3 regions of the Methylobacterium oryzisoli genome follow, and region 2 is predicted to be linked to each of the others. Evidence: riboswitches for the same ligand, from Rfam matches in the RefSeq annotation. Region 2 holds a riboswitch; each other region holds the start of a gene.
What was found. Region 2 has a riboswitch for cobalamin ahead of ACKUB9_RS06720 (TonB-dependent siderophore receptor). Riboswitches for the same ligand answer to the same signal wherever they lie in the genome.
Positions count from the first base shown of each region.

Region 1: it holds a riboswitch for cobalamin, as region 2 does, so the genes downstream of both, ACKUB9_RS15340 (TonB-dependent receptor) here and ACKUB9_RS06720 (TonB-dependent siderophore receptor) in region 2, are expected to answer to the same signal.
Region 3: it holds a riboswitch for cobalamin, as region 2 does, so the genes downstream of both, ACKUB9_RS21045 (CbtB domain-containing protein) here and ACKUB9_RS06720 (TonB-dependent siderophore receptor) in region 2, are expected to answer to the same signal.

Region 1 covers NZ_JBKIBX010000014.1:29,992-34,293, forward strand. The annotation lists gene galE (UDP-glucose 4-epimerase GalE) at 1-172, opposite strand, end outside; gene ACKUB9_RS15335 (UTP--glucose-1-phosphate uridylyltransferase) at 316-1,182, shown strand; cobalamin riboswitch at 1,451-1,646, shown strand; gene ACKUB9_RS15340 (TonB-dependent receptor) at 1,831-3,963, shown strand; gene ACKUB9_RS15345 (PepSY domain-containing protein) at 3,970-4,302, shown strand, end outside.
Region 2 covers NZ_JBKIBX010000005.1:6,970-11,271, reverse strand. The annotation lists gene ACKUB9_RS06730 (sigma-70 family RNA polymerase sigma factor) at 1-77, shown strand, start outside; gene ACKUB9_RS06725 (hypothetical protein) at 85-756, opposite strand; cobalamin riboswitch at 991-1,197, shown strand; gene ACKUB9_RS06720 (TonB-dependent siderophore receptor) at 1,225-3,498, shown strand; gene ACKUB9_RS06715 (ABC transporter ATP-binding protein) at 3,498-4,238, shown strand; gene ACKUB9_RS06710 (DUF3526 domain-containing protein) at 4,235-4,302, shown strand, end outside.
Region 3 covers NZ_JBKIBX010000024.1:33,022-37,323, reverse strand. The annotation lists gene ACKUB9_RS21060 (GGDEF domain-containing protein) at 1-230, shown strand, start outside; gene cobO (cob(I)yrinic acid a,c-diamide adenosyltransferase) at 277-885, opposite strand; gene cobU (bifunctional adenosylcobinamide kinase/adenosylcobinamide-phosphate guanylyltransferase) at 888-1,436, opposite strand; cobalamin riboswitch at 1,510-1,706, shown strand; gene ACKUB9_RS21045 (CbtB domain-containing protein) at 1,738-1,914, shown strand; gene ACKUB9_RS21040 (CbtA family protein) at 1,955-2,686, shown strand; gene ACKUB9_RS21035 (DUF1636 family protein) at 2,683-3,054, shown strand; gene cobW (cobalamin biosynthesis protein CobW) at 3,051-4,085, shown strand; gene ACKUB9_RS21025 (Uma2 family endonuclease) at 4,162-4,302, shown strand, end outside.

The DNA.
Region 1 (4,302 bases), on a different contig from region 2:
GGGCTTGGTCGCCCATGTCGCCGTGTACCAGGGTGACCTCCGGCGGCAGCGCCCAGGCGAAGCCGGTGGAGAGATCGTCGATCACCACCACCTCGTCCTGGCCCGCATCGAGCAGCGCCAGAACCATGTGGCTGCCGATGTACCCGGCCCCACCCGTCACCAGTACCGCCATGCCCCGCTCCCGCGCTTGTGCGCTCCGATCACTAGCCGGCCTCGCCCTGGCGTCAATGACCTGTCCCGCTGCGATGCGGCAGGGTATGGCTGGGGCAGCGGCGGGTCATCCCGTCCCCCACTCGTTCCACCGGATCACGCACGATGAAGCCGATTCGCAAAGCCGTCCTGCCCGTCGCGGGCCTTGGCACCCGCTTCCTCCCGGCCACCAAGGCGGTGCCCAAGGAGATGCTGACGGTCGTGGACCGGCCGGTGGTGCAGCACGTGGTCGACGAGGCCCGGGAGGCCGGCATCGAGCACTTCATCTTCGTCACCGGCCGCGGCAAGGGCGTGATCGAGGACCATTTCGACATTGCCTTCGAACTCGACCGCACGCTTCAGGAGCGCGGCAAGCAGGCGGCCTATGAGGAGCTGAAGCGCGACCTGCCGCAGGCGGGCCAGACCAGCTTCACCCGCCAGCAGGCGCCGCTCGGCCTCGGCCACGCGGTGTGGTGCGCGCGCGAGATCGTCGGCGACGAGCCCTTCGCGGTGATCCTGCCCGACATGCTGAGCCGGGGCAGCATGAAGCAGATGCTCGCCGCCTACGAGCGCCACGGCGGCAACATCATCGCGGTCGAGGAGGTCGCTCCCGACCAGACCCACCAGTACGGCATCGTCAGCGTCGGCGAGGAGTACGGCGACACCTTCCGGATCACCGGGATGGTCGAGAAGCCGCCGAAGGGCACCGCGCCGTCGAACTTCATCATTTCCGGCCGCTACATCCTGCAGCCCGAGGTCTTCGGCATCCTGGAGAAGGGCGAGAAGGGCGCGGGCGGCGAGATCCAGCTCACCGACGCGATGAAGCGGCTGGCCGAGACCCAGGCCTTCTACGGCATGCGCTACCGCGGCAAGACCTACGACACGGGCTCGAAGCTCGGCTTCCTCGTCGCCAACCTCGCCTACGCGCTGGAGCGCGAGGACCTGCGCGACGACCTGAAGCGCGAAATAGCCGAGCTGATGCGTGGGGCGTGAGGCGGGCATGCACGCGATGCGGGGCCGGGCGTTAAATTCCGCTTGCGGTTTGTGCGCCGCGCCTTAAATTGTGCATTGCGAGATCGCGATGGCGTCGCGGTCTCGCTGCCCTCCTTGGGCGTTTCCTCCCTAGACTTCGGGCCGTTCCTCGCGAACGGCCTTTTTTTCTGCCCGCTGCCCCGCGCGACGCGGGTGTGGATGGCCCGTGCTTCACGGGACACGGGTTCTCGGATCCTGCGCCGTGCGCCTTGACCGCCGGACAGGGGCCTGCAACACAAGCTGTGACGGTTCCCTTCGGGGATCAAAAGGGAACGCGGTGAGGGCTCCGGCCCGAGGCCGCGGCTGTCCCCGCAACTGTGAGCGGCGAGCCTGCCACCACCGACGTCACTGGGTGCCTCACCCGGGAAGACGGTGGCGGGCCCTGACCCGCGAGCCAGGAGACCTGCCGTCAGCCGTGGTCACACGCGAAACGCGCCGGGCGGGGTGTCCCGATGCGTGTCGAAGCGGGCGCTCGCGCCGGCCCGACCTCGCTCGCGGTGACGTGCCACTGCCGTCTCCCGAGGCTCACCCGTGTTCTCCCTCTTCCCCCCGGCGGTTTTTCCGCCGCGCCCGCGCCTGCGGGCCGCGCTGCTCCTGTCGACCGCCGCGATGCTCGCGCCGGCGACCCCGCAGGCCCAGGAACAGGCGCCCAGTGGGAGCGTCGTGGCACTCGACCAGATCACCGTGGCGGGGCAGCGCTCGGGCGTGACCCTGCTGGCGCCCACGCCCTACACGGCTGCGCCGGCCGGGCTCAACCTCGCGACGCCGAACCGCAGCGGCAGCCGCCTCGACCTCTCGCCGCTGGAGACGCCGGCCAGCATCGAGATCATCTCCGGGCAGAAGATCCGCGAGCGCGGGCAGGAGACGGTGCAGGAGGCCATCACCCAGAACGCCACCGGCATCACCACGCTCGGCGCTCCCGGCAACGGCTTCAACTCCTACACCTCCCGCGGCTTCGCGGGCGTCAACTCGGTGATGCAGCTCTACGACGGCACCCGCCTCTACGTCGGGGCGGGCACCATCACCTACCCGTTCGACACCTGGAACGTCGACCGCATCGAGGTGCTGCGCGGTCCCGCCTCCGTGCTCTCCGGCGACGGCGCCATCGGCGGCATCATCAACGTGGTGCCCAAGAAGCCGACCCTCGTCCCGATCAACGCGGCGCGCGCCGCGCTGGGCTCGGACGGCGTCAAGCGCCTCGCCTTCGATTCGGGCGGTCCCCTGGGCGAGAGCCTGTTCTACCGCCTCAACGTCAGCGGCAACCAGGCCGACGGCTGGCTGCGGCAGAACGGCGATTTCTCGAACCTCGCGATCTCCGGCGCGCTGCTGTTCCAGGCCACGCCGGACCTCGCCTTCACGCTCTCGCACGATTACGGCTATCAGGAGCCGCTGCGCTACTTCGGCACCCCGCTCATCGGCGGGCGCATCGATCCGCGCACCCGGTTCAGCAACTACAACGTCGACGACAGCCGGATCATCTTCAAGGACAACTGGACCCAGCTCAAGACCGAGTGGACCCCCAGCGCGGACGTGACCATCCGCAACACGGCCTATCACCTCACCTCGGAGCGGCGCTGGCGCAACGCCGAGATCTACGCCTTCGTGCCGGCCAGCGGCCTGATCCGGCGCTCCGACTACATCGAGATCTTCCACGACCAGGAGCAGATCGGCAATCGCTTCGACGCCACGTTCCGGGGCAGCCTGTTCGGGCTCAGGAACGAGGTCGTGGTCGGCTTCGACGTCAACCACATCGACTTCCTGCACACCAACAACTCGCCCTATGGCGGAACGAGCTTCGTCAATCCTTACGTCTTCTCGCCCGGCACGTTCCTGCGGGTGAACGGAACCAGCCCCGGCTACGCCACCCGCTCCGACCAGTACGCGCTGTTCGCGGAGGACCGGCTGATCGTCACGGATCAGCTCTCCCTGATCGCGGGCGTGCGCTACGATGCGCCGACCGTCCGCCGCGAGGACCTGCGCAATCCGGCCAATGATTTCTCCAAGGATTTCAGCGCGGTCAGCTACCGGTTCGGCGCCGTCTTCAACCCGACGCCCGATTCTTCGCTCTACGCGAGCTACGCCACGGCGGTCGATCCGGTGAACTCGCTGATCACGCTGTCGCTGGCGCAGAAGGACTTCGAACTCTCGACCGGCGAGCAGGTCGAGGTCGGCTACAAGCAGGTGTTCTGGGGCGGCCGGGGCGAGTTCACGCTCGCCGGCTACCGGATCCGGAAGGACAACCTGCTCACCGTCGATCCGCAGCGCCCGACCGTGGCGATCCAGGTCGGCAGCCAGTCCTCGCACGGGGTCGAGGCCTTCGTCTCGCTCGGCCTGTGGGAGAACTGGCGCATCGAGGGCAACCTCGCCCTGCTGCACGCGCAGTACGACGACTTCCAGCAATCCGTCGGCGGCGTCGCCGTCAACTTCGCGGGCAAGCAGCCGATCAACGTGCCGGAGCGCGTGGCCAATCTCTGGCTGTCCTGGGCCTTCGCGCCGCGCTGGGAGGCGCGGGCCGGCGTCCAGTTCGTCGGCGAGACCTACAGCGACTTCGCCAACACCGTGCGACGGCCGGCCTACGAGGTGGTGAACGCGAGCCTCGACTACCGCATCACGGACACTTCGCGTCTCAGCGTGCGGGTCTACAACCTGCTCGACAGGATCTACCCGGTGACGGGCGGGTCCACCTACTGGCTGCTCGGCCGACCGCGCTCGGTCGAGGTGGCCTACAACGTCGCGTTCTGAGCCGCGATGCGCCCGCTCGTGAAGCGCCTGAAGCGGTGGCTGTATCTCGGCCACCGCTGGCTCGGCATCGCCACCTGCCAGCTGTTCGTGATCTGGTTCGTGTCCGGCATCGTGATGATGGATGTCGGCTTTCCGGGCCTGACCGAGGCGGAGCGGCGCGCGGCCCTGCCGGGGCTCGCATGGGACCGCGTCGCGATCTCCCCCGACGCCGCGCTCGCCACGGCGGGACTGACCCGCTTCCCGCGCGAGCTGCGCCTGGCGATGCTCGACCGGGAGCCGGTCTACCGGATGGTGGCCTGGGATGGTGGACAGCACACCGTCTCGGCCGCCGATGGCCGG
Region 2 (4,302 bases):
CGGGCGGCGAACTCGGCGCCGACCGGCTCACCCGCTCTGTCATCGCCAATGGCGGCGTGATGGCGCTGGAGGGCTGACGCCCGCTCAGGCGGCCTCGCGCGCGAGCAGGGACCAGCGCGACGCCGCGCGGCGGTAGAGATCCATGTCGGAGGCGTTCAGCCGCTCGATATAGGCGCGCAGGGCCGGGCTCGGCTTCGGCCCGATGAGGCGCGAGGCGAGACTGCGGGCGTTCTTGTGCACGGCCTGGAACGACAGGCCGAAGCGTTGATTCAGCCGCGCCACGAAAGCCTCGTACTCCTCCAGGATGCCGACGAGGGCGATCCGCTCCAAGTCTGCGCTGCCGAAGGAATGCGTCTGAACGTTCTGGTTGCGCGGCTCCTCGATGAACGCCTCGAGGCTCTGGGTCGTTCGGCCGTGCTTCTTCTGGAAGACGTAGTAGGACAGCACTTGGTCGTAGGGTTCGCGAAACAGCGAGAATGCCCGCCCGGGATCGAAGCACGGCAGATACGCCGCGCTCATGTGACTGGAATAGAACGCGATCTCGTGCTCGATCAGGTAATCCGAGATCAGTCGCAGCTGCTCGCCGATCGCGATCCCCTGCCGGCAGTACATCACGTCGTTGGCGAAGGGATGGGTCGTCGGGCTATCTTTCCCATACAGCATGAAGATCTTCTCCTGCGGGAAGACCTCGTGGGCGGTGTAGCGCAGGCTGGTCCCACCCGTCTTGGGAAGATGGAGGAAGAAGAGCGGCGGCATGGATACGATCCAGATACACGCGGAAGGCGAGCGATATCTGGGTGGCAACCATTGATGGTCATGTTGTGGCAGCCGCTCCGAACCCGCCCGACCCGGCCCGCGCGGTTCACGGAATCCCCGGCGCGCCGCCCGGGCGCCCGGTGCGCAGCCCGGACGGCTGTGCTCCTGAGGACACAGAGAATGTAACACTGTTACAAACCGCTCCCCGCCGATTGACCCCGGGCGGCGGCGGAGTGACTGTCCGATCGTCAAGGTTCTCACGGGGTTGCGCCCGTGAGCGAAGAGGGAATTCGGTGGGCTCCCGCGAGCCGAGCCGAAGCTGCCCCCGCAACTGTGAGCGGCGAGCGCCTGCCGCCCCGGCCACTGGTGCTCCGCACCGGGAAGGCCAGGCGGGCGCGACGACCCGCGAGCCAGGAGACCTGCCTTGGCACGGTCACGTCTCTCGGGCGGGGTGCCCCGGGCCGGCGCATGGACGACGCGGCGCCTCGCGCCCGCCCCGCCTGCGACCGCCCGGCACCCCGCTCGACAACCGCGAGCGCGTCAGTGAGTGCCCGTCCCCTGGTCCAGCGTCCCGCATCGCGCATCGCCGTGCGACCGTCCCGGCCCCGCGGCCGGTGCTGGGCCGTCGCCGCCCTGGCGCTCGGCGCGGCGGGCACCGAGGCGCGGGCGCAGGACGCGACCATCGCCCTCGACGAGATCGCGGTGGAGGGCCGCTCCTCGGCGACGCCCGTAGCGGCGGGATCCATCGGGCTGATCGGGCCGACGCCCGGCTTCCGCGCCGACCGGGCCGTCAGCAGCACGAAGACGGACACGCCCCAGCGCGACGTGCCGCAGGTCGTGACGGTCGCCCCGCGCGAGGTCATCACCGACCTCAACGCCACCCGCGTCGACCGGGTGCTCGCCTACACGCCCGGCGTGGCCCAGCAGAACAACTTCGGCGGCCTGACCATCTTCAGCTACGCGATCCGCGGCGTGACCACCTCCGAACTCTACAAGAACGGCTTCCCGCTCAACCGCGGCTTCCCGCCCCCGCCCGACACCCAGAACGTCGAGCGGATCGAGGTGCTGAAGGGCCCCGGCGGCGGCCTGTTCGGGCGCAGCGATCCCGGCGGCCTCGTCAACATCATCACCAAGCAGCCGACGCGCGAGCGCTTCGTCGAGATGGGCGGGCTCTGGGGCTCGTTCGGGCAGGTCCGCGGCACGGTGGATTCCGGCGGCGCGCTCAACGAGGACGGCACGCTCCTCTACCGCTTCAACCTCGCGGCCGGGCGCCAAAGAAGTTTTCGCGATTTCGTGGACGGCGACCGGCTCCTCGTCGCCCCGGTCGTGAGCTGGCAGGTGACGCCGGACACGACGATCACCGTCGAGACCGAGTTCCTGCGCAACCGCATCGTGTTCGATCGCGGCGTCATCGCGATCAACCGGCAGCTCGGCGTCCTGCCGATCTCGCGCTTCCTCGGCGAGCCGGGCCAGAGCACCTATCAGACCAACGACACCATGCAGGTGCGCGTCGACCACCGCTTCGACGCCGACTGGCAGATGCGGCTCGCCACCTCCTTCAACACCGGCACGCTGGAGGGCGAATCGGCCGAGATCCGCGCCATCGCGGCCGACAACCGCACGGTCTCGCGCGACCGCAACTACCGGGATTACCGCTGGGACGTGGCGATCGGGCAGGCCGAGCTGGTGGGGCGCTTCGACACGGCCGGGATCGGCCACACCGTGCTGCTGGGCTTCGAGCGCGAGAGCACCGACAGCCGCACCGTCTACCTGCGCTCGAACTTCCGCACCGACCCCTACGCGCTCGACATCTACGCCCCGCGCTACGGCCAGGCGCTGCCGCCGCTCACGATCCCGCGCAACAACCTCGAGCGGGTGACCAACACCGCCCTCTACGCGCAGGACCAGATCGTGCTGGCGCCGGAGTGGAAGGCGCTCGTCGGCGTGCGGTTCGACTTCTTCGAGCAGTCGTTCCGGGAGCGCATCCCGAGGAGCCAGGCCGACCAGTCGCGGGCGGCGGCCTCCCCGCGGGCCGGCCTCGTCTACCAGCCGCTGCCGGAGCTCGCGCTCTACACCAATGTCGGCACGAGCTTCCGGCCGAACATCGGCCCGGACGCCGCCGCCGTCTCGCCCGGCCGGCCCCTCCCGCCCGAGACCGGGCTCGGCTACGAGGTGGGGGCGAAGCTCGACCTGTTCGAGGGCGCCCTCGGGCTGACCGCCGCCGCCTTCCGGGTCGAGCGCCAGAACGTGCTGACGCCCGATCCCAACAACAGCGGCTTCTCGATCGCGGCCGGCGGCGTGCGCAGCCAGGGCTTCGAGCTGACGGCGGCCGGCCAGCTGACGCCGGAGGTGAAGGTGCTCGCGGGCTACGTCTACGCGGACGCGGTGGTGACGAAGGACAACCTGCTGCCGGTGGGCGCCCCGCTCATCAACGTGCCGCGCCACAGCGGCAGCCTGCTCGCGGTCTACGAGGTGCAGGGCGGCGACTGGAAGGGCTTCGGCATCGGGGGCGGCGTGCGCGGCGTCGGCGCCCGCGCCGGGGACGCTGCCGGCAGCGGCTTCACCCTGCCGGCCTACATCGCGGTGGACGCCCTCGCCTACTACACCTTCGAAAACATCCGCTTCGGGCTCAACGTCGAGAACCTGTTCGACACGGAGTACTACGAGAGCTCGCTCAACGTCTTCCGGGTCTATCCGGGATCGCCGCGGCGCTTCACCGGCTCGCTCACGGTGCGGTTCTGATGCGCGAGGCCACTCTGCCGGGCGCCGTCCTGACGATCCGCGGCGCGACGAAGCGCTTCGAGGGCCGCACCGTCCTCGACGGCCTCGATCTGAGCCTCGACGCGGGCGAGGTCTACGCCCTGCTGGGGCCGAACGGGGCGGGCAAGACCACGACCATCAACCTCATCCTCGGCTTCCTCCGGGCGGATGCGGGCGAGGTCCGGGTCTGCGGCATCGATCCCGGGACCGCACCGGTCGCGGCGCGGGCGCAGGCCGCCTACATCCCCGAGCAGGTCGCCCTCTATCCCGGGCACTCGGGCGTGGAGAACCTGCGCTACCTCGCGACCCTGGCGGGCCTGCGCCTCTCCGCCGACGCGGCGCGGCTGCGGCTCGACGAGGCCGGGCTCGCCCGGGAGGCGCAGGACCGGCCGGCCTCCGGCTATTCCAAGGGCATGCGCCAGAAGGTCGGCATCGCGGTGGCGCTGGCGCGCCGCGCCCGGCTGCTCCTCCTCGACGAGCCGACCTCCGGGCTCGATCCCGCCGCCTCGGCGGAGTTCTCCCGCACGGTGCGGGCCGCCGCGTCCCGGGGCACCGCGGTGCTGATGGCGACGCACGACCTCTACCGGGTGCGGGAGATGGCCGACCGGGTCGGCGTGCTGCGTGCCGGTCGCCTCGTCGAGGAGCTCGACCCGCGCCGCCTCGACGCGGTCGCGCTGGAGCGCCTCACCCTCGCGCGGCTGGCCGGGGAGGCGGCGCCGTGAGGCGGATCGCGGCGGAACTCGCCCACATCCTGCGCGACGCGCGCCTGCGCTGGATCGGCGGCGT
Region 3 (4,302 bases), on a different contig from region 2:
ATGCGCCGGAGGCCGCCCGCCTCGCGGCCGGCCTCGTGCAGGCCGTGGAGGCGCTCGGCCTTCCCCATCCGAGCCGCTCGGACGGGGTGGGCGTGGTGACCATCAGCGTCGGCATCGCCCTCAAGCCGGCGGGATCCGGCTCCCCCCGGGAGGCGATCTTCGCGGCGGCCGACCGCGCGCTCTACCAAGCCAAGTGCCGGGGACGGAACCGCTACGCCTTCGACGGCTGACGCGAGAAGCGCCTCGCGCCGATCCGGCGAGGGAAGGGCGGGAGGATCAGAACTCGATCCCCTCCTGGGCCTTCACGCCCGCCGCGAAGTGGTGCTTGACGACGGCCATCTCGGTGACGAGGTCGGCCGCGGCGATCAGCTCCGGCTTGGCGTTGCGGCCCGTGACCACGACGTGGAGATCGGGCCGGCGGGCGCTCAGCGCCGCCACCACCGCGTCGAGCGGCAGGTAGTCGTAGCGCAGCGCGATGTTGAGCTCGTCGAGGATCAGCAGGCGGATGGTGGGATCGTCCATCAGCCGCCGGGCCTGCGCCCAGGCGGCCTCGGCCGCCGCCACGTCGCGGGCGCGGTCCTGCGTCTCCCAGGTGAAGCCCTCGCCCATCGTGTGCCACGCCACCTGATCGCCGAAGCGGTCGAGGGCGAAGCGTTCGCCGGTCTCCCAGGCGCCCTTGATGAACTGCACGACGCCGACGCGCCAGCCGCGGCCGAGCGCCCGCAGCATCAGCCCGAAGGCCGCCGTCGACTTGCCCTTGCCGGGGCCGGTATGGACGATGAGCAGGCCCTTCTCGACCGTCTTGCCCGCCACCTCCGCGTCCTGCACGGCCTTGCGCTTGGCCATCTTGGCGCGGTGGCGCGCGGCCTCCTCGTCGGTCTCCATTCTCACTCTCCCTTCACGACGAGGGGCAGCCCCGCCACGGTGAGCACCACCCGGTCGGCCAGCGCCGCGAGGCGCTGGTGCAGCCGCCCGGTCTCGTCGCGGAAGCGCCGGGCGAGCGCGTTGTCCGGCACGATGCCGAGGCCGACCTCGTTCGAGACCAGCACCAGCGGGCCGGGATGGCGTGCGCAGGCCTCGACCAGGGCGGCGGTCTCGGCGGCCAGACCGGCCTCTGAGCGGTCGGCCTCGGCCAGCAGGGCGTTGGTGAGCCACAGGGTCAGGCAATCCACCAGCACCGGCCGGCCGGGCTCCGTACCGTCCAGCACTCCGGCGAGGTCGCGCGGCGCCTCCCGGGTCTCCCAGCCGCCGGATCGCCGGGCGCGGTGCTGGGCGATGCGCGCCCGCATCTCGTCGTCCCAGGCCTGCGCCGTCGCGACGTAGAGCCAGGGCGGGGGCAGCGCCTCGATCAGGCGTTCCGCGTAGGCGCTCTTGCCCGAGCGGGCGCCCCCGAGCACCAGGGTGAGCCGCGGCGTTCCCGATCCGTCCTGCGCCACCACCTGCCCCTCAAGTCCAGCCCCGAAACCCTCTCGGGCGGCCGGGCGCGGATTGCAAGCCCGGGTCCTTGTCGCTACGGTCGCGCCCGACGGTGCCTCGGCGACGAGGTGAAAAGGGAACGCGGGACGGAGATCCGCTCCGGGAGCCGCGGCTGCCCCCGCAACTGTGAGCGGCGCGCGCCCGCCTTCGGCCACTGGAGCGATCCGGGAAGGCGGTGGGATGCGAAGAACGCCGCGAGCCAGGAGACCTGCCGTCACCCGCATCCTCTCGACGCCGCCGGCGGGGCGGCAGGAGTTCGTCATGGTCGCCATCACCCGTACCCTCTCCCCCGCGCTCGCCGGCGAGCGGCTGACCGCGGTGCTCGTCGCCGGCTTCCTCGGCCTGGGCCTGCTCTTCGTGTCCGGGTTCTCGCCGGCCGCCGCGCTCCACAACGCGGCCCACGACTGGCGCCACGCCCACAACTTCCCCTGCCACTGACGCCGGGCCGGGCCTCCCGGCTCCCCGCAGGGTTCCCATCATGACGATCCGATTGCTGTCGGCGGCCCTGGTCGCCGGCTTCCTCGCCGCTTGCGTGGCCTCGGGGCTGCAATTCGCCCTGACCTCGCCGCTGATCCTGCGGGCCGAGCGCTACGAGCAGGGCAGCGCCCCGCACGCGCAGGCGGCACCGCTGATCATCCTGGCCCATTCCGGCCATTCCTCCGCCGAGGCCGCGCCCGCGGCGGAGGCGTGGCAGCCCGGCCCCGGCCTGCCGCGCCTCGCCTTCACGGCGCTCGCCACGCTGGTGAGCGGCGTCGGCTACGCGCTCCTCCTCGGCGCGATCCTGGTCGCGGACGGGCGGCGGATCACGCCGGGCGAGGGCCTGCGCTTCGCGGTGGGGGGCTTCCTCGCCGCGAGCCTCGCGCCCGCCATCGGCCTGCCGCCGGAACTGCCCGGCATGGGCGGCGAGGCGCTGGAGCTGCGCCAGGCATGGTGGCTCGCCACCGCGCTGGCGACCGGCGCGGGGCTCTACCTCCTGGCGACCCGCCGCGGGGTCTTCGCCGCCGCGCTCGCCCTCGTGCTGATCGTGGCGCCGCACCTCTGGGGGGCGCCGCATGCCGGGGAGGGCGGCGGCGCGCTGCCGGCCGCGATGGCGGCGCAGTTCGCCGCCCGCTCCCTCGCGGTGTCCTTCGCGTTCTGGGCCGTGCTCGGACTCGCCTTCGGCTGGGCCTGGGAGGCGGTGGCGCGCGGCCGGGCGGGAGCCGCCGCATGAGCCTCACCCTCTACGTCTGCACCACCTGCCGGGCCGCCGGCGACGACCCGGACGGCCCCCGCGCGGGCGCCCGGCTCCTCGACGCGCTCACCGCGGCCCTGGCGGAGCGCGGCGCGCCCGTCGCGGTCGAGGCCGTCGAGTGCCTGTCCGTCTGCAAGCGGCCCTGCACGGTGGCGGTCGCCTCGCCGGGGCGCTGGACCTACGTGTACGGCGACCTCGATCCTTTGAGCGCCGCCGACACCATCCTCGACGGGCTCGCGCGCTACGCCGCGACGCCGGACGGCCTCGTGCCCTGGCGCGAGCGCCCCGAGGCCTTCCGCAAGGGCGTCGTCGCCCGCATCCCTCCCGCCCCGGTCAGGTCCGCATGACGATCCTCCAAAAAATTCCCTGCACGATCGTCACGGGCTTCCTCGGGGCCGGCAAGACGACGCTGGTGCGCCACGTGGTCGAGCACAACGACGGACGGCGCCTCGCGATCATCGTCAACGAGTTCGGCGATGTCGGCTTCGACGGCTCGCTGCTGGCCTCCTGCGGGGTGCCGGGCTGCGACGAGGACGCGGTGGTGGAGCTGCCGAACGGCTGCATCTGCTGCACCGTGGCGGACGATTTCGTGCCGGCCCTCAACCGCCTGCTCGACCGCCCCGAGCCGCCCGAGCACATCCTGATCGAGACCTCCGGCCTCGCACTGCCGAAACCCCTCGTCCAGGCCTTCAACTGGCCGGCGATCCGCTCGCGGGTGACGGTGGACGGCGTGGTGGCGGTGGTGGACGGACCGGCCGTGGCCGCGGGCGCCTTCGCGGACGATCCCGAGGCGCTGGCGGCCCAGCGCGCCGCGGACCAATCGGTCGACCACGACAACCCGCTGGAGGAGGTTTTCGAGGACCAGCTCCTCTGCGCCGACCTCGTGGTGATGAACAAGGGCGACCTCCTCGACGCCGAGAGCCGCGCCCGCGTGCGGGCCGAGGTGGAGGCCCAGCTGCCGCGGGCCGTGAAGGTCGTCGAGACGGCCCACGGCGCCATCGACCCGCGAATTCTGCTCGGCCTCAACGCGGGCGCCGAGAGCGACCTCGCCTCCCGGCCCTCGCATCACGAGACGGAAGACGACCACGACCACGACGATTTCGAGAGCGCGGCGGTGCCGGTGCGGGCGGCCGGCTCGCCCGACGACCTCGCGGCCCGGGTGGCGCGGGCGGCGGAGGTGCCGGGGGTGCTGCGCATCAAGGGGTTCTGCGCCGTGGCCGACAAGCCGATGCGCCTCGTGGTCCAGGGCGTCGGCCGGCGCGTGGCGCACCATTACGACCGTCCCTGGCGGCCGGGCGAGCACCGCGACGGGCGCCTCGTGGTGATCGGCCTCAAGGGTTTCGACCGGGATGCGGTCACGGCGGCCCTGACGGGTTAGGATCACGGGAGCGCGGGGGGCGCGACGCCCGCCGCCGGAGTCCCGGGGCACCGCCCCGGGCCTTGAGGAGGGCATGATGCCGGAGCCCGCGGCGCGGCGCTGGACCGTGCAGGAGTTCTTCGCCTGGCAGGAGCGCCAGGAGGCGCGCTACGAACTCGTGGGCGGGGAGCCGGTGCGCCTGATGGCAGGTGTCTGCCACGTCCACGACGACATCGTG